Regions from separate parts of the Paenibacillus sp. FSL H8-0168 genome, predicted to be linked through region 1. Evidence: predicted binding sites of a transcription regulator. Region 1 holds the regulator's gene; the other holds the start of a gene.
The links. Region 1 encodes NrdR, which represses ribonucleotide reductase genes. Its sites were predicted from a motif close to AACACNATATATNGTGTT; they were not measured.

Region 1 (11,360 bases):
GAATATTTATGTAGATGAATCGTTGTTTAAGGCGGGGATTCATCCAGCACAGCCAGCCAAAAGCCTAACGGATAGCCAATTTCATGTCTTGCATGAAGCTATTGTCTCCACGCTGGGTGCGTCGATTCAGGTTGGAGGCTCGTCCATTAAATCGTTCGTTAATGGACAGGGTAAAACGGGCGACTTCCAGCATCAATTGCAAATCTATGGACGTAACGCGAAGCCTTGCGTTAACTGTGGCACATTGATCGAAAAATCTGTCGTAGCCGGACGTGGCACACATCATTGTCCGGTCTGCCAGCCTTTGCGCTAAACAGGCACAGTCACCCCAAGCCCATCCCTCTCATATATTGTTCCAAGTACCAATACTGCGGAGGGTTTCGGTTGTTATAAGGCCTTGCCTTCGCAATGGGAGGGAATTGGAGTGGCTAATCATTGGGGAGCCCTGCTGTTACTGGCATTTGCGCTAAGTTTGGATAGTTTCGGAGTCGGTGTTACATATGGACTGCGCAAAATGAAAATTCCACTGTTGTCGATTGCTATCATCTCCATATGTTCAGGTTTGGTGATCGGCATATCCATGCAATTGGGCGCATTACTATCTCATGTTCTGTCTCCTGTATATACGACCGTTTTCGGCGCTGTCATCCTGATCTGTATCGGCTGTTACTCTTTGATTCAAGCTCTGCACCGCAAAGAGGATTCGCCAGAGGATTCAGCGGAAGCCTCTCGGCGGCTGCTTCTTACAGAACAGACTGATCCAGTGAGCAGATCTGTTCTTGGAGAGAAGAAGTGTATAGAGGGTGATGATACAGAGTCTTTCCTTAGCTCAAGAAAAGATCTGTCGGCAGAAGCTTCTGTGGAGCAGCAGGAGCGAACGCTATTTTCTCTGGAGTTCCGCAAATGGGGACTTGTTATTCGGATTCTTCGAAGTCCGTCTGCTGCGGATATGGACCGTTCCGGCAGTATATCTGCTACCGAAGCGGTTTGGCTGGGCATTGCATTATCGGTCGATGCGTTCGGAGCGGGACTCGGGGCAGCTATGCTTGGTTTTCAGCCACTGTCTACTGCGCTGGCTATTACGTTATTCAGTGGAACATTTTTGATTGCAGGGATGAAGGCAGGCTTCTTTCTATCAGCATTTCGATTTATGAAGGCGCTGGGTGTATTGCCGGCATTATTACTGATTATGATGGGCATATTGAAGCTGTTATGAGGTGAAAGAGCATGAATATCGGATTAACCGGAGGTATTGCTACCGGAAAAAGCACCGTGTCGGCTCTTTTGGTCGCCAAAGGTGCGCTGCTGATCGACGCAGATGCCATTGCCCGGGAAGTCATGCTTCCGGGGCATCCGGTGCTGGCGGCGGTCATACAGCATTTTGGACAAGCTATAGTGAACAATGACGGAACCCTGCACCGCAAAAAACTGGGTGAGATTGTATTCGGAGACCCTGCCCAGCGGCAGGCACTTAACGATATTACACATCCTGCTATTCGTGAGGAAATGCGTATGCGCATGGAAGCATATGAACGGGAACAGCCGGACAAGCTTGTTTTGGCAGATATCCCGTTACTGTACGAGTCCGGGCTGGAGAGCTTGTACGAGGAAATTATGGTTGTGTACGTACCACGTGATATTCAGCTCCAGCGTCTGATGCTCAGAGACGGTCTGACGGAGGAGCAAGCTGGACTTAGGCTGTCCGCACAAATGGATATTGAACAAAAGAAAAGCTTGGCCGATATCGTTATCGATAATAGCGGAACACAGACTGAGACGAAACGACAAATTGATCAATTTTGGCAGCGGAAGGGACTTGCATGAATATTTTGCGAAAGAAAAGAGTCCTGCTCACTTTGTTTGTCGGGTTTGTCCTGATTCTGTTCCTTAATTCAAATTGGATGTCCTGGTTCTATCCAATTCAATATAAGGATGAGATTCGGCAGTATTCACAAACGTATGAAGTGGACCCATTTTTGGTGGCGTCTATTATCCGTGTAGAAACCAATTTTAAAACCAGCAAGCAGTCGCATAAGGGTGCACTGGGCCTGATGCAGATTATGCCGAATACGGCAAATTGGATTATGGACAGCGCCCAGATTCAAAAGGTTCCGCTGGACAGTGTCAAGCACGAGCCTGGCACCAATATTGAGCTGGGAACCTGGTATTTGCATAACCTATCCATGAAGTTTCAGGATAATCCTGTAGCAATCGTAGCTGCTTACAATGCAGGGCCGGGTAAAGTTCAGGAGTGGCTGGATAAGGGAGTGTGGGATGGAAAAGAAGAGTCCATTAAGCAAATCCCTTTTGGTGAGACACGACATTATGTACAGCGGGTCATTTATTACTACAGGCAATACACGAAAATTTATAATGATTTTTAAATGGCAAGTTAATGACATGATGAGCCTTTTCGCTTTAAAATGAAAAAAGCGCAGGACAGGCTGTTTTTAGCAGCCCATCCATACACTTTATCTTGTTATTTCTACATTATTACCGCGATTATTGGTATTGACCTGCCAATTGTTGTTCGGCGATCGTTACGAGGCGTTTTGTGATGTAGCCCCCGATCGAACCATTCTCATAGGAAGTCATGTTACCTTGGTATCCATCTTGAGGAATGCTGATACCCAGCTCTTGAGCGATTTCATATTTCATTTGCTCCAGAGCGCCGGAGGATCTGCTGACTACCAGATTGTTGGAGTTGCCATTGTTTCCTTGTGCCATTGTTGTTCACCTCCTCGCGATGTGGTAAACATATTATGATCCGTTTCGACAAAATTATTACTAAAAATCTTCGGGAATTTATTGGAAAAAGAAAGCGGTGAGATTATGAAGTGTCCGTATTGTGCCTACAATGGCACGAAAGTGTTGGATTCGCGACCTGCGAATGATAATAAGTCCATCCGTCGCCGCCGTGAATGTGAACAGTGTGCCAGGCGTTTTACCACCTTTGAAATGGTGGAGGAAACCCCGCTCATGGTCATCAAAAAAGACGGCAGCCGTGAAGAGTTTAGTCGTGATAAAATGCTGCGCGGTCTCATTCGGGCCTGCGAGAAGCGCCCAGTATCCGTCGAGCAACTGGATATGATCGTATCCCAGGTAGAGAACGCTATCCGCAACACAGCAGCCACAGAAGTGGATAGCCAGCAGATCGGTGAGCTGGTCATGGAACAGCTTTACCCAGTGGATGAAGTCGCCTACGTACGTTTTGCGTCCGTCTATCGTCAGTTTAAAGACATCAATATGTTTATGAAGGAACTGAAAACACTATTATCTAAAGATACAGCCAGCGACTGATCGCTGACTGTATCTTTCTTGGGACAAAGTGGGAAGATGATTATATTTTTTTATAAAAGTATTGACACAGGAATGAAAATTTTATATGATATAGAAGTCGCTTGAAACGTTGATTAACTTACTTACGATGGGGCCTTAGCTCAGCTGGGAGAGCGCATCGCTGGCAGCGATGAGGTCAGGGGTTCGATCCCCCTAGGCTCCACCAAACTTTTATTATGGACTCTTAGCTCAGTTGGTAGAGCAGTTGACTCTTAATCAATTGGTCCAGGGTTCGAGTCCCTGAGAGTCCATTCTTTAGAAAAAACGGCAGAGATGCCGTTTTTTGTTGTTTATAGATCTATTCCCAGTCTAACCGAGAACAGTTAAGGGGTTTTCATTAGCATATTCAAAAGAAGTATGGAAAAAAAGAACATCCTTGTTTAGTACTGATTGACATAATCGGCAAGGATTTTGAGATACTCGTCATTCACCAATTTTCTTGGGGCGAATACGGCTGTTAAAAAAGTTAGAGATTTTGAACGCGCGATTTTTTCATCCATCATGGAATGGTCGGCTTCAGGTAAATGAATCACGGACAGTAGCTCTGCGGGTATTTTCTGGCGGTAGACTCGCTCGGTATCCTGTACATCAACATTAATATCTTTGCCAGCCAGAACCAAGAGTACAGGAGAATGGAAGTGACTTAATTCTTCGGTGGAATCAGACCGAAAATTTTTGCCTATAAAGCTCCATCTTTCTTTGGAGATCATATCCTCAGGATCGGCTATGCTTAGGTATTCTTCATAAGAAGCATGTTTTTTCAGTAACTGTAGAATCTCTTGATCGTAGTTCAATGTCTTTTGAATTTCTTGAGGAGTAGCTCCTTCTTGCTCCATTTCTTTTCTGGTATTAAATTGTCCTTGGGAAATCCAGTTCACGGCAGGCGATACAAGGATGCTGAATGCAATATCATGTTCCTCTTTAACGATCTTCGGAATGACCCATCCTGCTTGACTGGCTCCCCATAGGCCGATTTTTTGCGTATCAATCATCGGCAAGGTTCTCGCCCAGTCTATTGCATATCGGATCTCCTGTGCGCGGTCCTCCATGCTTTGATCCAGCCAATTGCCAGGGGCACTATTAATACCGGGCTTATTCAATGACAGGGAGGCATACCCCTTGGAGGCGAACTTTTCCCACAGTGGTTTGTATCCATCATCATATGTGTCATTAATAGGACCATCCCCATGGACAAAAACAACCAATCCAACTTTTTCCGAGTAGTTCTTAGGCAAAGCTAATGTACCTGTTAACAGCCCTTTAGGTGTCGTGATTTGTATTTTTTCTTCTGTCATCTTGTAGGAATTTTGATATAGAACAATGAGTATCAAGGCAACAGCTAGAGCTGCCGCAATACCCAAAGTAAGCTTGAATGTTTTTTTCAATAGTGTTCTCTCCTCGAATGCAGGTTCTCTTTCCAACTCATCAGATGCCATACAGGCTCCTTGAACCAAAAATGCCGTAACCCATTATACTTGGATTGTTCTACTTCAAACGCCAGTTTGTGATACAAACGGATAGCCCCTTGGTTCTTATGCGCTACATGGAGCGTCAATGCATGAAAACCAGATTCAACCGTAAATTGCTGTGCGAAAGCTAGAAGACGGCGTCCTATTCCCTGGTTACGATGACTTGAACGAATTGCCAGATGATCAATGTAACACTCATCTGCAGCGGGGGGATACTCCAGCGCATGCATACCTGTCAAAAATTTAAATATATTAAAGCAACCAAACTGTTTTATGAGCGGAGCCAAAGAAATGGGGTTTGTTTCAGGAAGTGAAGAGGAGGGGGCCTTCCATTTGAGGGAAAGAACACCAACAACCTCTTCGTTCTCTTTGGCTACAAATTGTTTCATAGATGTAGAATAAGGATTTTGAACCCAAACCTTCATTAACAACTGCTGTATAGCTTGATCCTCCAGTGTAACAAGAGATTGAAATTTTGCTTTAAACGATTCAACTAAAAGACTGCAAACAGCTTCATGGTCTTGTTTCTGGTATGCAACAATGTCAAAGGATTTTGCACTCATGTAACGCCCTCCAAGATTTATTCTACTTTTACCTGAATTTCGTATTGCAGCTTGTTGTTGCCGAACATCGAAAGATAAGATTTTTCTACTAGGACAATCTTGCTTTGGCAGTTATATTGGTGATGAGCTACATATCGTTCCATTTGTTTGATTTCATAATCAATCTCAGATTCTTCAATGACGGAAAGATGCTTATAAAGATAGTTGCCTTCTTCCAGAATATAGTCAGCCACATTCACCGTTTCATAACAAAGCTTCACCTGTCCGGCATCAGACAAGTAATGCAGGTCATTTTCAAATAATCGAGGTGGGGCAGGGTGGTGTTCAAATAAGTTTCCGGCAGTGAGCTCTTGTCCATTCTCCAATGCAAACCATAGCTTTAAATGACGGGGACCTAATCGTTTGACCTGATATTCATCATTTCGCTGAGTCAGGCTATCATGTTCTTCTAGCACTTTGTGAATAAACTGTTCATGCATTTTCAAGTTAGCTATTTCAGCTTGTACCTTCTGCAACGATTGCTCTAAAAGCTGGTTATAATCATCAGCAGCATAGGAAGTCATACATTCTTGAATCTGACCGACAGGGACATTTAATTTGCGTAACAATAAAATTTGCGAAAGCTGATAAATCTCATGAAGCCCGTACATCCGATATTGATTTTCTTCTGTATGTGATGGATACAGGATTCCCTTTTCTTCAAAATATCGCAGTTGATGTACAGATACATTCATGAGCTGAGCAAGCTGACTGATCGTAATGTGTTCTTTCAATGACAGGACTCCTTACTGATAGTTGAATAACTCCACTATAAACCTTAGGTCAGACCTAGGGTCAATAGAAAATATCAAATCAAATCTTAGATAGGCGTATGTTCGAGCATTTGATGCCCACACCAAGGGGGAGACTGGAGAGTTTACCTGTCGGTGATAACCCGTTATAATCATAAGATTAGTGAGCATAAACAAGATGCTCCGGATGAAGGTTAGAATGGGGAAATCATGTTGAAAACTTTTAAAAAGGTATACATTGAGATAACGAGCATTTGCAATCTCGCATGCAGTTTTTGTCCTCAAACACAGCGTGTCAAGAAATTTATTGATCCGGAAGTCTTTCGAAATGTGCTTGATCAGGTCAAACCACACACGGATTACATCTATTTGCATGTAAAAGGAGAGCCGTTGCTCCATCCGAAAATTGATCTTTTGCTGGAAAGTGCTCATGAGAAAGGCTTGAAGGTCAATATAACCACCAATGGTACCTTGCTGCCGAAGACCGGACATAAGCTGCTTGGGCAACCAGCGCTGCGTCAGATGAACTTCTCTCTCCACAGTTTTGACGGGCATGAAGGCTCCGTGGATCGAGAAGGATATTTGGGTAATATTTTCACGTTTGTAAGAGAAGCGGTGAAACACAATGTCATTATTTCGTTCCGTCTCTGGAACCTGACTCAGGATAATCTGACTAATGTGCAGCGTCAGCGCAACCGGGAAACGCTTGAACGACTGGAGCAAGAGTTTGGACTGGACTATCGGATTGAGGAAAAGGTGATACCAGGCAGTGGGGTCAAAATCGCACCAAATGTTTATTTGAATCAGGACCACGAATTTGAATGGCCGAGCCTCAGTGCCCCGGAAGATGACGGAAAAGGTTTTTGCCATGCACTCCGTAGCCAGGCGGCGGTATTGGTGGATGGAACGGTGGTCCCTTGCTGTCTGGATGGAGAAGGTGTCATTAATTTAGGTAACGTGCATGAACAATCTTTTTCCGACATTGTGGAAGGGGAGCGTGCCAACCGTCTGTACTTCGGTTTCTCCAAGAGAGAAGCGGTAGAAGAGTTATGCCGAAAATGCGGGTACCGCAAACGATTTGGAACATAATCATACAGGTGAGCTCTAATCAACAGTAGAATGAATCGCAAGAAAGATAGCCCTTTTGCAGGGCTTTTTTACTTATATTTTGATATATACATACAGCTGGAAAAGGCAAATCCCTTTCAGAATCAGTATGCTTTCGCACTCATTACCCGCCCCCCCTGTACGATCAAGTGAAGCTGTTGGAGCAAGAATGGCGTGAAGCTTCTGGACTTGGCAAACTGCATGTTAAAGCCTTATTTCATCAATTTGTATATGAGTTGTTGCAGCAGTTGTAGGGTAGGGCATCGAACCTCTTAAGCCCGACCGTGTATCTCAGGCTGTAGCCTATATGCGTGAGCATTTTAGTCGGCCTATGACACTTGAGTCCATTGCGGAGGAGCTAGAATGCAGTACTGGACATTTATCAAGGTTGTTCAAAAGTAAAATACATACCAGTCCGATTCATTACTTGGGCCAAGTAAGAGCAGATCGAGCGGCAGAACTGCTAATACAGACGGACGCCACTTTGCAGGAGATCGCAGAGCGTGTGGGATATCCAGATGCCCATTCGTTAAGTTGCAGCTTCAAGAAATATAAGGGACTATCTCCCGTACGATTCAAAAAGGAGCGGGAGCATCCTGCCCAGAAGCAAGATCAGGATATGCCCCAAACGATGCTTAAATCTGCCCTTCAGCGGACATCTTTCACACGTTATACTGATATTGATTATCAATATCGGTATCTGCGGAAGGGGATTTATTCATGCACGGAAGAGTCAAAATAACGGCCATGATGATTATGCTGTGTTTATCTTTGATGCTGGGAGCTTGCTCGGCACCGACGAATACAATTGGAAGATCGCAAACGAAGACTAATCATACAGCGACATCATCCAACAGCGATGGACAAGCGGCAGTGCAAGCACAGACAAGAACGGTTAAGACATTAAAAGGCGATGTGGAAGTACCTGCAAACCCGAAACGAGTGGCATCGGATCAGTATATGGGGCATCTTTTGAAGCTGGGGATTATTCCGGTGGGGGTTAGAAGCTATATGCTGAATGAGGCTTGGATTGATCGATCGGGATATCCCAAAGAGAAGTTGGCCGGAATCAAGGATCTCGGTGATTTTCCTATGGATTTAGAGGAACTGACCGTTCTGCAACCGGATTTAATTATCGGTTCAATCGAAAAGAACATCGACAGCTACCAAAAGGTAGGAACGACCGTGTTCCTGCCGTATTGGGAGGGCGAATCTACAGCGGGACCGCTGGATAGATTCCGTAGAATCAGTGAAATCTTTGGCAAGCAGAAAGAAGCCGAGCAGTGGATTACTGAATACGAGAAGAAAGCTGCAGAGGCCAGAACGAAAATTCAAGGTATCGTTAAGGACGGAGAGACGGTTTCAATTGTACAAGTCGCCAATAAATCGATATATGTTTTGGCAGCGAAAGGCGGCAATTACGGAAGTCCGACCATTTATCAGATGCTAAAGCTGCCACCTACCAAGAAGGCATTGAACATGAAAGAAGGTTTTGAAAATATTTCACTTGAGGTTTTACCCGAGTATATGGGAGATCACATCTTTGTAAACGGTTCAGAAGATGAAGGGGCTAATCAGATTCTGCATAGTGAGCTATGGAAAGGACTTCCGGCTGTAAAAAAAGGACAGGTTTATATGTACGGTTCATTCAGCGATAAAGAGGATGAGTTTGTGATGGAAGAGCCTTATTCATTGGAACTTCAATTGGATACGATAGTTAATCTCTTATTAGCCCACAAAAAATAAAGCTGAATACAGCTATAAAAATCAAAATACGTTACCGATGAAACACATGATATAGAAAAATAAACTGCTAAAAACGAGGGTGAACCTCTGTGTTTTAGCAGTTTTTTTGTCGTAATTCAACAGAGGCACTCTCACCTCAGTCGCTTATGGTAGTCGTCACCGCGCCATTAATGGCGGCCGTTCGCTGCAACGTCCCCGTTTACAAAAAACAGTGACTATTCTCACAAAAAACGACATATTCCGACACTGGAATGCCATATTATAGTAAGTGTTGATAGGCTATAATCGTAGCAGTGAAAACGGATGGTCACAAAAATTTATTAGAGTCAGGATTGGTGGTTCAAATAATGAAGCTGGCAACAAAATTAACCTGGATGATGCTCATCATACTGCTTCTCGTAGGCTCCTCCATTGGATACTTCGGATATCGTACCGCTTATCATCAAGTGGATGAAGCTGCTGGGATCGAGCTGGTGGGTTGCGCCAATATTACGACTGGCCTTATAGATCCTGCGGATATATCGGCTCTGGTCAGTGGAGATAACAGCAAACTTGCTGCCATTGAAGACCGGATCGGCTGGATTGTAGCACATAAGCCTATTTTTAAAGAGGCTTTCATTATCTCCTTGGATGGAAAAATTCTGGCCGCCGATGCCAACTTCAAGCAAAGAGGCTATCAAGCTGGCGATTCCTTCTACTTCACAGACGAAGACAAAGAAATGATAACTACCATGAAGCATTCAGCATATTCCAAGGTTTATACATATGAAGGAACCTCGCTCAAAACCGGATACGGCCCCATTTATCAGGACCATGATCCCACCAAGCCCATTGTTGCACTGATGGCCATCAATTTTGACGGTTCGTTAATTCAGGAACGGACGTTGGATATTATTGTTCAACCCTTTATTATTGGCGGTTCCATTTTCATCGTGGCTATCCTTATTGTTTACCTGTTGATTCGCCATATGGTAAATCCGCTTACCAAGCTGTCAGCCTCTGTGAATACCATTACCAAAGGCGACCTTACTCATGAACCGCTTCTTTTCAAAAGCAAGGATGAAATCGGGACGCTGGCCCGCGACTTCAACGATATGACAATGAACCTGCGCAACCTGATTACTCAGGTCAATGACACCTCTATGCTGGTCGCTTCTTCGTCTCAAGAGCTGTCTGCCAGCGCACAGGCAACGAACCGTGCTGGAGAGCATAGCGTGAATGTTACGATTGAGTTAGCCGATGGAGCGCATACCCAACTGGAGAATCTGGAAGGAAGCTATAAAGCTGTTCAGGATATGTCACGCTTTATCAGCGATATTGCCGGCAATGCGGACATCGCAATGAACAAGGCCGCGGATAATGTCCAGAAAGCACGTCTTGGCCGGGAATCGATGGATTCCACCACCTCCCAAATGGGAGTTGTCAGCGAAAGCATCGGCGATCTCTCAAGCATTATTCATACGCTTGGCAGCCACTCCAAGGAGATTGAGAACATTGTCGGCACCATCGCCAGCATCGCCGAGGAGACCAACTTGCTGTCTTTGAATGCAGCGATAGAAGCTGCGCGCGCCGGAGAAGAAGGTCAGGGCTTCGCCGTTGTCGCTGGCTCTGTCCGCAAGCTGGCCGAACGTTCTGCCAATTCTGCCACACAAATCAGCGAGTTGATCAGTCTGATTATCGCCCAAATGGACAAGGCAGGAGAAACTATGAAGCGTTCCACGGACGAAATGATGCAGGGCAAAGAGTTGATCATATCGGCCGGACGCTCCTTCTCCGAGATCGAAGTCTCCATCTCCGATATGTCTTCCCAAAGCGAGCAAATATCAGCCACAGTTCGGGATCTGGCGCTGATCTCTGAAGGGCTCGTTGAAGCCATTCAGAATACCGTAATGGTCTCTAACCATACGGCTGAAGGGGCGAAATCCCTGTCCGCCTCTTCGGAGCAACAGCTTGCTGCCATGCAAGAAGTGGAATCCTCCGCAGCGCTTCTCTCATCACTTGCCGAGAAGCTTCAGGTGCTTGTGGAGAACTTCAAGATTTAAATATTCGAGGTTCAAAGAGAAATAAACCGCTAAAGACGAGGGTAAACCCTGTGTTTGGCGGTTTCTTTATAGTGATTTTACGAAGGCATTCACTCAGTCGCTTATGGTAGTCGTTACTGTAACATTGTTGACAGAGGTTGACACTAGAGTTGAAATTAATAACCTCAACGACTACTGTTGCACCAACAATCAGGCCTGTATTTATAATTAGGTTTGTAGCAGAAAGCGTTGTTATGCCGCCTCGCTGCAACGTCCCATTTACAAATACATTGTAGTATCCGCTACTGGTCGGAACCACAAGAC
Region 2 (11,360 bases), 160 kb from region 1:
TTTAGTCCAGCTTATGGGAATGTAACAGACAAGTTTGGTGTCACCTTTCAAATGTTCACAGAGGCTCGGTCTTAAGAAATGGAAAACGGCTCGATTCCGCTACTTTAGCGATCTGGCCGTTTTTTTGCGTGTATGTCCTCGTCTGAAGAATAAATATACATACAGCATGGGGAGTGATATCTTTTTTTACCCTGCTTGCCGTTTAGTAGATTAGGTTTATTTACTGAATGCTTAGACGCTTGTTGAAATAGAAACGAAAATATATTATATTATGTTGTTAATGCACCAACGGGTGGGAGGACAGGCCATGAGCAAAGAAGAACAGGTCATAATGGGTTTCAGGGACTTATATAACAAGATGGTTTGGCTTAATAAGGATAAGATGGAAGACAGTCTTAAGGGTTATAAGTCTTCTGAAGTCCATTGCATCGAATACATTGAAAGAAATATAGATTCCAACGTGACAAAACTTGCGGAGTCCCTTTATATGACTAGCGGTGCCATAAGTAAAATAACTAAGAAGCTCATAAAAAAAGGCATTATCGAAAGCTACCAGAAGCCGGATAACAAGAAAGAAATCTATTTTCGGCTTACGGAGCAAGGGAAAGTAATCTATAAAATCCATGAGGACCTGCATAAAGAGTTTCAAGAGCGAGATAAAGCCGTATTTGAACAGGTAACCGAGGAACAATTTGATAGTATGCTTAGCTTCGTGGAAAAGTATAATAGGCATTTGGATGCGGAAATAAAGAAACAGGGTATAGATATTAAGTCGGAATAAATCTGAATAATGAAAATCAAATCACAGGCAGCCGGGCTCTATTGAGAACAGGCTGCCTTTTTTTTGTTATTATTTTGTTGCCGAGGAAGCAAAATTGTGATACGATGTTTTTGCTTCCAAGGAAATAAAAACATAGCTTTTGAGGGGAGGATTTAATGTTCAAATTTAGATCACACAATGAACAGAACACAGAACAAACCGTAGATAAACACGCTTTAATATTCGGTCTTATCTCTGTGTTTCTTTGCGGAATAGGCTTCAGTATCATAGCACCTGTTGTCCCTTTCTTAGTACAGCCTTATATAAGCAATCCGGGAGAACAAGCTATCGTTGTCACGCTGCTGACTTCTGTTTATGCCTTCTGCGTGTTTTTTGCGGCCCCCGTGCTTGGAGCTCTGAGTGACAAATATGGCCGTCGTCCATTGCTCTTAGTATGCCTTTTGGGTTCCGCATTCGGGTACTTGGTTTTTGGCATAGGAGGAGCTCTATGGGTACTATTTGCGGGACGCATAATAGAGGGTATAACAGGTGGGAGCATAAGCACGATCTTCGCCTATTTTGCAGACATCATTCCTACAGAACAGAGAACTAAATACTTTGGATGGGTGAGTGCGGTTGTAGGTGCAGGCACTGTCATTGGCCCAACTGTAGGCGGATTACTCGCCAAGTTTGATTATTCTGTACCCATGTATTTTGGAGCAATCATAACTTTAGTGAATGTTATATATGGGTTCTTTTTTATGCCTGAGAGCCTTGACAAGAAACATAGACTGAAAGAAATTACTTTTGTAAGACTTAATCCGTTCATACAGCTTGCAAACCTGCTTTCCATGAAAAACTTAAACAGGCTACTTATCTCAGCGTTCTTACTTTGGATACCCAACGGATCTTTACAGGCCGTTTTTTCACAATTTACAATGGATACTTTTAGTTGGAAGCCTACACTAATCGGACTTATGTTCTCAATTATGGGTGTCCAAGACATTATCTCACAAGGTTTCATCATGCCAAAGCTTTTGAGAAAACTTAGTGATAAACAGATAGCCATTCTTGGAATGGTTTCGGAGATTATAGGCTATAGTCTTATTGCAGCATCGGCTTTGTTCTCATTCTATCCTCTTTTTATCGTTGGAATGTTTATATTTGGTTTTGGTGATTCGGTCTTTGGGCCTTCATTCAATGGGATGCTCTCCAAGTCTGTTGATTCTAGTGAACAAGGAAGGATTCAAGGAGGTAGTCAATCTATTCAGGCTTTAGCAAGAATGATGGGGCCTATCATTGGAGGTCAAATCTATGTATCACTTGGTCATGCCGCACCCGCTTTTATGGGTATAATCCTTATAGCAGCGGCAATACCAGTTTTATATAAGCGAACGCAAGTAAATAAGGATTTTGCAAAAATCCCATAAGCGACTTCCAATGAACAAGATATAGATCGAAATGGTTTAGTTCGTCTATATCTTGCACTTCGGAGCGACTGGAATCGAATTTTGCAAAATCCTAAAATATGTAAACTATCTACTTTGTTTACAGTCTGAGCCATCCGCATGCGGACGGCTCTTCATAGTATCACCTTGCTAAATTAATTTCACGTATTTGTACTTAGACGCCAAAATTAAAATCATCATCTGTCAGCGGCTCTACATTCATCGCCCGCACATAGCCGTTTCCTTTTTTAGAAAAGAAATCGTGCTGCTTGGTGTGGGTGCTGATGCCGTTGAATACAATGGGATTGACTTCTTCTTCTTCAAAAAGTGGATCAAAGCCCAGGTTCATCATGGCCTTGTTGGCGTTGTAGCGCAAAAAGACTTTCACATCGTCTACAAGTCCAATAGGGGCATAAATTTGCTCGGTATACTGTTCTTCATTATTATGCAAGTAGCGCAGCAAGCCTACCAGCGTCTGGTAGAGATCGCGTTGTTCTTCCTCATCCAATTCTGCATATATCTCCTGTGCCAGTACACCTACGTACACACCGTGAATACTTTCGTCCCGTAGGATCAAATCGATAATTTCTCCACTGCATGTCAACTTACCCTGGCCCGCCAGATAAAGAGGGTAGAAGAAGCCGCTATAAAATAAATAGCTTTCTAACAGCACCGACGCTGCCATCGCGAGATACAGGTCTTTCGGTGTATGGATATTCATATAATACTGACGAATGGTTTCTGCCTTGGTTTGGAGATGTGGATTTTCTTCCACCCAGCGGAATACACCGTCAATTTCTTCCGTGGAAGCTAGCGTTGTAAAGATGCTACTGTACGACTTGGCATGAATTTGTTCCATCATCGCCATAAAGCTTAGTACGGCTTTGCGTTGCAGTCCGTCCACATGCTCCATAATTTGCGGCATACCCACGCCGCCTTGAATGGTATCCAGTAGCGTCAATCCGCCCAGCACCTTCATGTAGGCTTCTTTTTCGATATCACTGAGGGTTACCCAGGACATTTTATCGTCAGACAACGGGATTTCATCATCCGTCCAAAATTGCATAATGTTCTGGTTCCAGAACATCAGTGTAAAATCATCGTCCGAGCGATTCCAGTTTACAGCTTGTATACCTGTCATTGTTAGCATTCTCCCTTCAGCTTGCGAGATTCCCTGGAAACACACATTGAAATAGTGCAGGCGAATCATCGTATGCTTGACATACGGAAGCTGTATCCGCGAGGGTCTGTCCAGTCCCGTAAAGGTCTGAACCACACGCTGGATACAGCTTCTAATGCAAAGCATCTATATCTATTCAAAATCTAATTTTTATACTACAGCTTGTTACCTTATACTTTAGATGGAGCAGGTGAGGCACTCTTCCACAGACAGCTTTTTGGTGCGTGTGTAGTATAACGATTTAAGTCCTTTGTGTGCAGCGTACAGATAGCAACGTGCTAACTGACGCGTAGTCACGTCACTGTTCACATGAAGCACGGTCGAAATTCCTTGGTCCACGTGTGGCTGGATTTCTGCAATCAGATCAAGCACTTTGAACTGGTCCATTTGATAAGCAGATTTATAGAAGAACACGTTATCCTTTTGCAAATAAGGCATTGGATAGTAGGTCGTCGAATTGGCATAGGTACGGGTTTCAATCTGCTCAACAATCGGCATGACGCTGGATGTTGCATTTTGAATGTACGAAATGCTAGCAGTCGGCGCAATCGCCATCCGATAGGCGTGGTACAGACCATTTTTCATCACATCTGCTTTTAATTTGTCCCAGTCCGCTGAAGTCGGAACATAGATGTCTTTGAACAACTCTTGTACACGTGCAGTTGTTGGACGATAATCTGTGTTCAGGTATCGGTCAAAATATACGCCTGTCGCATAATCCGATTCCTCAAATCCATAAAAGCTTTGTCCAGCTGCTTTCGCGATTTCCATACTTTTTTCGATGGAATGATAGTTCATCGTCATGAAGAAGGTACGGACAAAGTCCTTCGCTTCATTGCTTTCATACGCAATTTTGTTCTTGGCAAGATAGCCGTGCAGGTTCATAACACCCAGTCCGACGGAGTGCATTTCACGGTTTGCTTTCGCAACACCCGGTGCATTAGCTACTTGGGTCATATCGCTGACCGAGGTGAGAGCAATCATACCCTCGTGAACGGATTCGCGGATTTTTCCATGTTCCATCACATTTACAATGTTCAGAGAAGCTAGATTACAGCTCACGTCCCGGCGGATGGTATCCTGTTGGCCGTAATCTGTAATTTCGGAAGTTTCCTGCAACTGGAAGATTTCCGTGCATAGGTTCGACATCTTGACTTGACCCACGTTTTTAAGAGCATGTGCCTGGTTCGCGTTACTTTTGTTCATGATATATGGATAACCAGACTCCAACTGAATCATGGCAATTTTCGTCAGCATGTCACGTGCGCTCATCGCTATTTTTTTCTTCACCCGATCGTCAGCGAGCAGCGTGTCGTACATTTCATCCAAATCCATGTCGTCCAGATGCGTTCCATAGGCTTTGAACACACTGTAAGGAGCAAATACATGCAGCGGTTCATTATCTTGAGCCAGCTTGTAAAAGCGGTTTGGCACCAGCAATCCAATAGAAAGGGTCTTGAGACGTACTCTTTCGTCAGCATTGATCTTTTTGCTATCCAGGAACTCAAGCACGTCCCATCCGAAAATGTTGTAATAGGCTGCCCCAGAGCCTTTACGTTGCCCCATTTGATCCGCATAGGAGAAACCGTCTTCCATCAGCTTCAGCACAGGCATAATGCCTTTTGCTGCGCCTTCTACGCCTTTAATCGCTTCGCCGCGTGCCCGCAGTTTCGACAGGTTGACCGCAACACCGCCCCCGATTTTGGACAACTGCATGCAGGTGTTCAGCACATAGTTAATTGAGTTCAGGGAGTCGTCCATTTCGAGCAGGAAGCAGGATACCAATTCCCCACGGCGGCTTTTGCCTGCATTCAGGAAGGTTGGTGTTGCTGGCTGGAGGCGTTGCTCCATCATCGAGCGGGACAACAGGCGTGCCTTATCGGCGTTACCGCGTCCTAAATGCAGCGCGACAGCAGCAACCCGGTCAGGGTAATGTTCCAGATAGACTTTCCGGTCGTTACTCTTCATTGCATAGTCGGTGTAAAACTTGGATGCTGCCATATAGGAAGGAAATTTAAAATTATAGCTATGAGTGATATGGAAAATATCATTAATTTCGTCAGCCGTGTAGCTGTTATAGAAATTTTCGTAATAATCATTCTCAATCATATACAGCACTTGAGCGGCTGTGTCAGCAAACTTCAAACTCCGTTCCTGAACTTCCTTCATAAACTCTGCTACAGCCTCTTGGTCTTTTTCCAATTGGAAAAAGCCGTCTGTATCGCGTTTCATCAACATGTTGTTCAATTCAATATGCCGCAACTCGGCTCACCTCCTGTTTAAAACGCTCTACATCTCCGAACGTTCCAGATAATTCAAATTTACTAATCACGGGGACATTATAATGATCGGCAATCAAATCCGCACTTTTGGCAAATTTCTCACCCCAGTTACGGTTGCCGCTTGCAGCTACACCAACAAGGTTTTGAGCATTCTTTTTTAAAAAGGAAGACACCCTCTCAGGTATCTGCCCAAACCCAGTTGTATATGTAATAAGTACGTAAGGTTCTTCTATAGTCATTTGCTCCTCGATCTGAACCGCTGGAAGCTTGAGCTTGTTTATAAATCTTTTTACATTGCCGGTCTTCGAATCATATGCAATCAGCATGGTATGCAACCTCCTTAAACAATTAACGAAAAAAGAAAACGCATTGCCTAGGATCTATTATAGATGGAATCCCTTGCTGGCTGCGCCATTTAAGATTTTGACTCTATATTTACATGTATTTTCATACCTGTATCTTCAAGATATCGGGCATAAATACGTTTTTTACACTATATTTAGAGTACATTCTCTATTTTATATCTATATATAGTTTTGTCAATCGGTCTAGAAGGGATCAGAGGACCCAGATCGGGTATAAGTCCAAGCGGGGTGCGGAAAAGAGCGAAAGAACTTTTTTTTCGTAAGTATGTTAAAAAAGTATTGGAGTTTTTGAGGGTGAAGATGTACGATTTGTCAATGGGCAATAGAATGGAAAATTTACATTTTACTGTAGAAAGGATGAAGCAAATGGGAAGTGATTTTATGGAATTTCAATCGTTTGATACAATCTTTTTTATCGTATTTGGACTTATTGTTTTTGTAATCATTATGGGAATTGTCAAAACGATAGGAGCGGGCCTGTCCAATCAAGCAGCCGAACGGGTAAAACGTTCATGTAAGGTTGTGGATAAACGGACGAGAGTGCGCGGGGGATCAGGCGATTTTTCAGCTTCGACATATTATTATATCACCTTTGAGTTTGACGGGGGTGAGCGTATGGAGCTGGAGGTGAAGGATACGGATTTTGGTATGATTGTGATCGGAGATCGTGGGGAGCTTCATTATAAAGGTACACGTTTTCTGGAGTTTGTAAGAGTAATGGAAGCATAAAGGTTGACCGGAAAACTAGAGTACTACCCGAACAAAATACATACTGAGAGGAAAATGACGATGCCACATATCATTGGAAAACAAATTGTATTGAGAGAATACCGTCAAGAAGATATACCGAATATCCGAAAATGGGTCAATGACCCGGAAATCACACACGGGTTAAGCGACGTGTTTGTCTATCCGCATTCACAGACTAATAGTGAGTCTTTTGTACAAATGATGATTGACGGCAACTCCGAGATCAAAGGTTTTGTCATTGCGCATAAAGACACACTGGACTATATCGGACAACTGGATTTATTTAAAATCAACTGGGTGAATCGGCACGCTACCCTTGGTATTGTGATCGGGCGTGACGGTGACCTGGGCAAAGGTTATGGACGGGAAGCGATCCGACTGTTACAAAAATTTGCATTTCATTCACTGAACCTGCATCGGCTGGAGCTGGAGGTCTATGCGTTCAATGAACGTGCACACCGTTGCTATCTGGCCTGCGGCTTCAAGGAAGAAGGGCGGCTACGGGAAAAGCTATTCAGGGAAGGGCAATACTATGACATTATTCAGATGGGGATTTTGCGAAGTGAATATGAGGCTGCAGAGCAAGCGACGGAATCCTGAGAGTGCAACCTCATAAGCTATTTTACTCCGTCAGCTTTCTTCAATTTTTTATGAGTGAAATCACTGGGACTACGCTCATCCTTTTTCTATTAGCTAAAGGACTTTCTTTGCAGAGTGCAAACTTCTTACTAGTTGTATTCTTTGTAAGTATTTTTTTGTTTGAGATACCCACAGGGGCGATTGCAGATAAGTATGGAAGAAAAATTTCTGTTATTTTGGGACTTTGTTGTTTTCTAGTCTATAGTGTGTTGTTCGTTTGGACAGATCATATCGGGGTGCTTGTGTTTGCGCAAGTTTTTGGGGGTCTGGCTATATGTTTACAGTCAGGTTCGTTGGAATCATGGGTTGTGGAAAATAGTGATAAGCCCATGGAAGTTCTTTTTACAACCTCTAACAGTATACAGTACATTTCGGGATTTATTTGTGGTCTGTTGGGGGCCTTTCTCGCAACCTATAACTATTCACTTCCATGGGCGGTCAGTATTTTATCTATTATTGTATGCATTTTTCTATGCTCCTTTTATATGGATGAGGAGAATGTTGCTCATCGAAAGACGTCTACTACTCGCATTAAAACGATTATCGGAGAAAGTGTGCGTATTGGTTTTGAAAATAAGTCTATCTGGATTGTGTTTATGATTGGTTTATTTATCAGCTTTTCGAACTCAGCGGGGAATACATTTCAACAGCCACGTCTGGTTGGCCTTTCCGAACAAGGAATTTGGATTATGGGGTTTATCAAGGCAGGCTATTCACTATGTATGACTTTGGGAAGTTATCTAGTTCGAAAGCTAGGCGCCAGATACAGTGATGTACATATACTCATGTATGCTTGCGGGATGATTGGGATATGGCTCATTTTAGCCGGTGTGTTCAACACATTTTATCCTGTATTGCTTACCTTTTTAATCTATGAGATTGGGCGCGGGATGTACCCGGTTGCCAAACAAATTTTTCTCAACAAAAGAATCACGAATGAGTATCGTTCCACATTACTATCTCTGGATTCTGCGATTTCACAATTAGGCATGTGCGTAGGTTTAATCGTGACAGGGATCATCAGTCGTAATTTTACGGATTTGTCTTCCGATCAAACACCTATTCAAATATCTTGGGTGATGTGTGGCGGGATTGCGTTGATTCCAATCATTTTATTGTTTTACGTCCATCGTGTTTCAGGAAAAAGTAATTATTGGAAAGAAAAAGAAACCAAACAAAATATTTAATGTAAAAGTTAATGTAGAAGGGCTGAACAGCATGGTCTGTCAGCCCTATAATATTTCATTAAAAAGCAAGCAAACCTTATTTTTCACCGTACCACAGTTTCAGCCGATTTTGGATTAGGCCAGTATAGATTTCTTCAGCCTTTGGAACACCTGCCTGGTCCAGCTCTTGGAGCATGCGGTCATACACAGCGTCGAACTGATCTGGCTTGGCGAGTACAGCCTCAGGAATCCGTTTGCGTACAATGTCCTGCGACTTTTGATAAATAACATTGTAATTCGTATCGGTCGGAACAGGCATGTTGTAGGCAGCACCCCACTCTTTTACCGGAAAATCCTTTTCGTTCGGAAACAGGTCTTTCCACGTCTGGGCTTTGTATGCCTGAAGGGACTCTTTTTCGGCTTGACTATAATTTTCGGTAATCATCTCCGGATAATTGGTTGTGTAATAGTTGCCAGAAGGGTCCTTCACGCTATCGCCATAATGTGGCCCCCATATCCAGTACAAACCGATTCCTGACTCTCTGCTAAAAGAAGCGTTATCAGTGTTTTTACGTTGTTGCACATCCGCCGGAATGACTCGTTTGCCGTTCTCTACGTTGTAATGCTGGCCTTCAATTCCCCAATTGCGTAAAATTTGTCCTTCGTCGGAGGCCAGAAAATCCAGAAACTTGATAGCTCGCACCGGATTTTCGCATGAGGTTGTAATTCCGATCCCGGATGCAGTATCGAAGCCGATAGGCTGAAGGGAATGGTCCTCGTATTTCTCATTTAAAGTGACTGGAAAATGGGCGTAAGTGAATTCATCCTTACCGGCTGCCTTGAGCGCATTTTCGGCATCTTGATAGTTCCATTCCTGATCAATGAGTCCGATGACACGGCCTGCGGCGATTTTGGACTTGTACTGATCACTTTTTTGTACAAAAGTATCCTTATCCAACAGTCCTTCATTGTACATATGGTTCAACCAACGGAAATATTCGCGTTCTTCTGGGCGCTTGTAGTGAAGAATGGCTTTGTGTGTTTTAGGATCAATATAATATTCGCCATCGTCGGGTCCACCTGTAGCAGTAACAGCCGGGTTTGTCACTGTAATTTGAATTTTCCAGTCTTCGGCATCAAGTGATAGGGGGATGGTAGGCTGGCCATTGGTGGTAGGGTATTTGGCGACATAATCTTTAAGTGCTTTTTCAAAATCTTGAACGGTGCGGATTTTAGGGTATCCAAGCTTCTTAAGTGCCTGATGCTGGATTTCGAAGCCAGCTTGTGCATCAAACGCGATGTGATCCACACCCAAATTGGTCGGGATCGTGTAAATGGCTGGATCTTCACTACTATATTTAATACGATTAAAATAGTCTCCATACACTTTCTTAATGTTAGGGCCGTATTTATCAATGAGATCTGTTAAGTCAATGAGTGCTCCGGCATCGACCAACTTGCCAATGTCTGATTTGGGGTACACGAGATCTGGATACTCTCCGCTCGCTGCCATTAAAGCAAACTTTTCCTCGCCTCGACCATTGACAGCATGTTCGGCATTTAGCGTAACGCCCGTTTTCTTGATAATTTCCTGCCCGACAGCATCCTTCATGTTGTTCCAGTTAGAGCTGGAATCACCGCCAAAGAAAGTAAGTGTAATGGGACTGGTGTCATTAGGATCTTCCTTTTCTGCCTTACCGTCTGTTCCATTCGCGCAGCCCGTTGTAACGAGCAGCAGCAAAGACAGGAGTAGAATGGAGCTCTGTCGTACCAACCTGTTCTTGAACATTTGCAAATCCCCCTTAATAAGTATGATTTACACAATGTAAGTGCTTTCAATAGTAAATTGTAGGAAATAAAGAACCTCACGTCAAGTAATTTATAATTGCTTGTTATGCGGTTTGTTTTTTTATTAAGCAAACATATTTTGGTGGAGGGTGTGGATTTGTACAGATCTATCATTTGATGATCTAAAACAAAGTATGCTACGATGGTACCAGTTTATAGGTACACCCGTGTATTAGAAAGGTTAAGATAGAAAAAGACTCCGAATAGGGTTGGGTGAGAAGATGCGTGGAAAAGTAACGTTGCAAGAAATTGCGGATGCGGCGGGCGTTTCAAAGTTCGCTGTTTCGCGTGCACTATCAGGCAAACCCGGTGTAAGTGAAGAGACAAGGGCGGTTCTGGTCAAGCTTGCCGCCCAGATGGGCTATTTTCGCAGTCACCCCAAAATGACAGGGGTAGAGCCTCGGGACACAGATACCAGAGAATGGTCAGGTACCGTGCTAGTGTTATTTCCGAATATTAGGTACCAGAACAGGGAATCCAGATACTGGGGGCCTGTATTTGAAGGGATTTCCGAGCGTCTGAACCGTAAGGGTATGGATATGATCACGTTAACGGAACCCTCGACTGAAGACATGTTTTCTTTACTGAATCCAGAGTCGATTAAAGGGATTATCACAGTAGGGACGATTTCAACTTCGTTGTTGCTGAACATTTATCGGATGGGTATTCCGGTCGTCATGGTAGATCATTGGGATTCTGCATTTTTAAGTGATACGGTGTTTACAGATAATCGCACATGCATGAGTGAATTAATGAAGGACTTGCTGTGCAGGGGCTATACCCGCTTTCAGTTTGTAGGTCATATTGATGACGCTCACAGTTTCTACGAACGCTGGGAAGCATGTCGTTCCACACTGGAAATGAGCGGAGTAGAATTGCGGCAGATTAAAGTTCTTCTTCACAGGGGAGCGCAAGCGCTTGC

Region 2: nrdI (class Ib ribonucleoside-diphosphate reductase assembly flavoprotein NrdI) is a predicted target of NrdR. The motif match lies at 6,160-6,177, and genes of this name have one in related genera.

The regions. Positions count from the first base shown of each region.
Region 1 is NZ_CP151948.1:1,941,808-1,953,167, forward strand. Features, by position in the region: gene mutM (DNA-formamidopyrimidine glycosylase) at 1-313, shown strand, start outside; gene MHI21_RS09100 (MntP/YtaF family protein) at 425-1,216, shown strand; gene coaE (dephospho-CoA kinase) at 1,228-1,824, shown strand; gene MHI21_RS09110 (lytic transglycosylase domain-containing protein) at 1,821-2,384, shown strand; gene MHI21_RS09115 (alpha/beta-type small acid-soluble spore protein) at 2,503-2,727, opposite strand; gene nrdR (transcriptional regulator NrdR) at 2,833-3,300, shown strand; tRNA gene MHI21_RS09125 (tRNA-Ala) at 3,430-3,505, shown strand; tRNA gene MHI21_RS09130 (tRNA-Lys) at 3,518-3,590, shown strand; gene MHI21_RS09135 (CocE/NonD family hydrolase) at 3,720-4,724, opposite strand; gene MHI21_RS09140 (N-acetyltransferase) at 4,721-5,371, opposite strand; gene MHI21_RS09145 (MerR family transcriptional regulator) at 5,389-6,144, opposite strand; gene MHI21_RS09150 (radical SAM/SPASM domain-containing protein) at 6,373-7,251, shown strand; gene MHI21_RS09155 (helix-turn-helix domain-containing protein) at 7,577-8,011, shown strand; gene MHI21_RS09160 (ABC transporter substrate-binding protein) at 7,990-9,015, shown strand; gene MHI21_RS09165 (methyl-accepting chemotaxis protein) at 9,363-11,057, shown strand; gene MHI21_RS09170 (DUF4183 domain-containing protein) at 11,047-11,360, opposite strand, start outside.
Region 2 is NZ_CP151948.1:2,097,333-2,108,692, forward strand. Features, by position in the region: gene MHI21_RS09915 (VOC family protein) at 1-75, shown strand, start outside; gene MHI21_RS09920 (MarR family transcriptional regulator) at 308-781, shown strand; gene MHI21_RS09925 (MFS transporter) at 937-2,190, shown strand; gene nrdF (class 1b ribonucleoside-diphosphate reductase subunit beta) at 2,384-3,349, opposite strand; gene nrdE (class 1b ribonucleoside-diphosphate reductase subunit alpha) at 3,566-5,650, opposite strand; gene nrdI (class Ib ribonucleoside-diphosphate reductase assembly flavoprotein NrdI) at 5,637-5,996, opposite strand; gene MHI21_RS09945 (DUF2500 domain-containing protein) at 6,402-6,764, shown strand; gene MHI21_RS09950 (GNAT family protein) at 6,825-7,385, shown strand; gene MHI21_RS09955 (MFS transporter) at 7,388-8,611, shown strand; gene MHI21_RS09960 (ABC transporter substrate-binding protein) at 8,688-10,379, opposite strand; gene MHI21_RS09965 (LacI family DNA-binding transcriptional regulator) at 10,660-11,360, shown strand, end outside.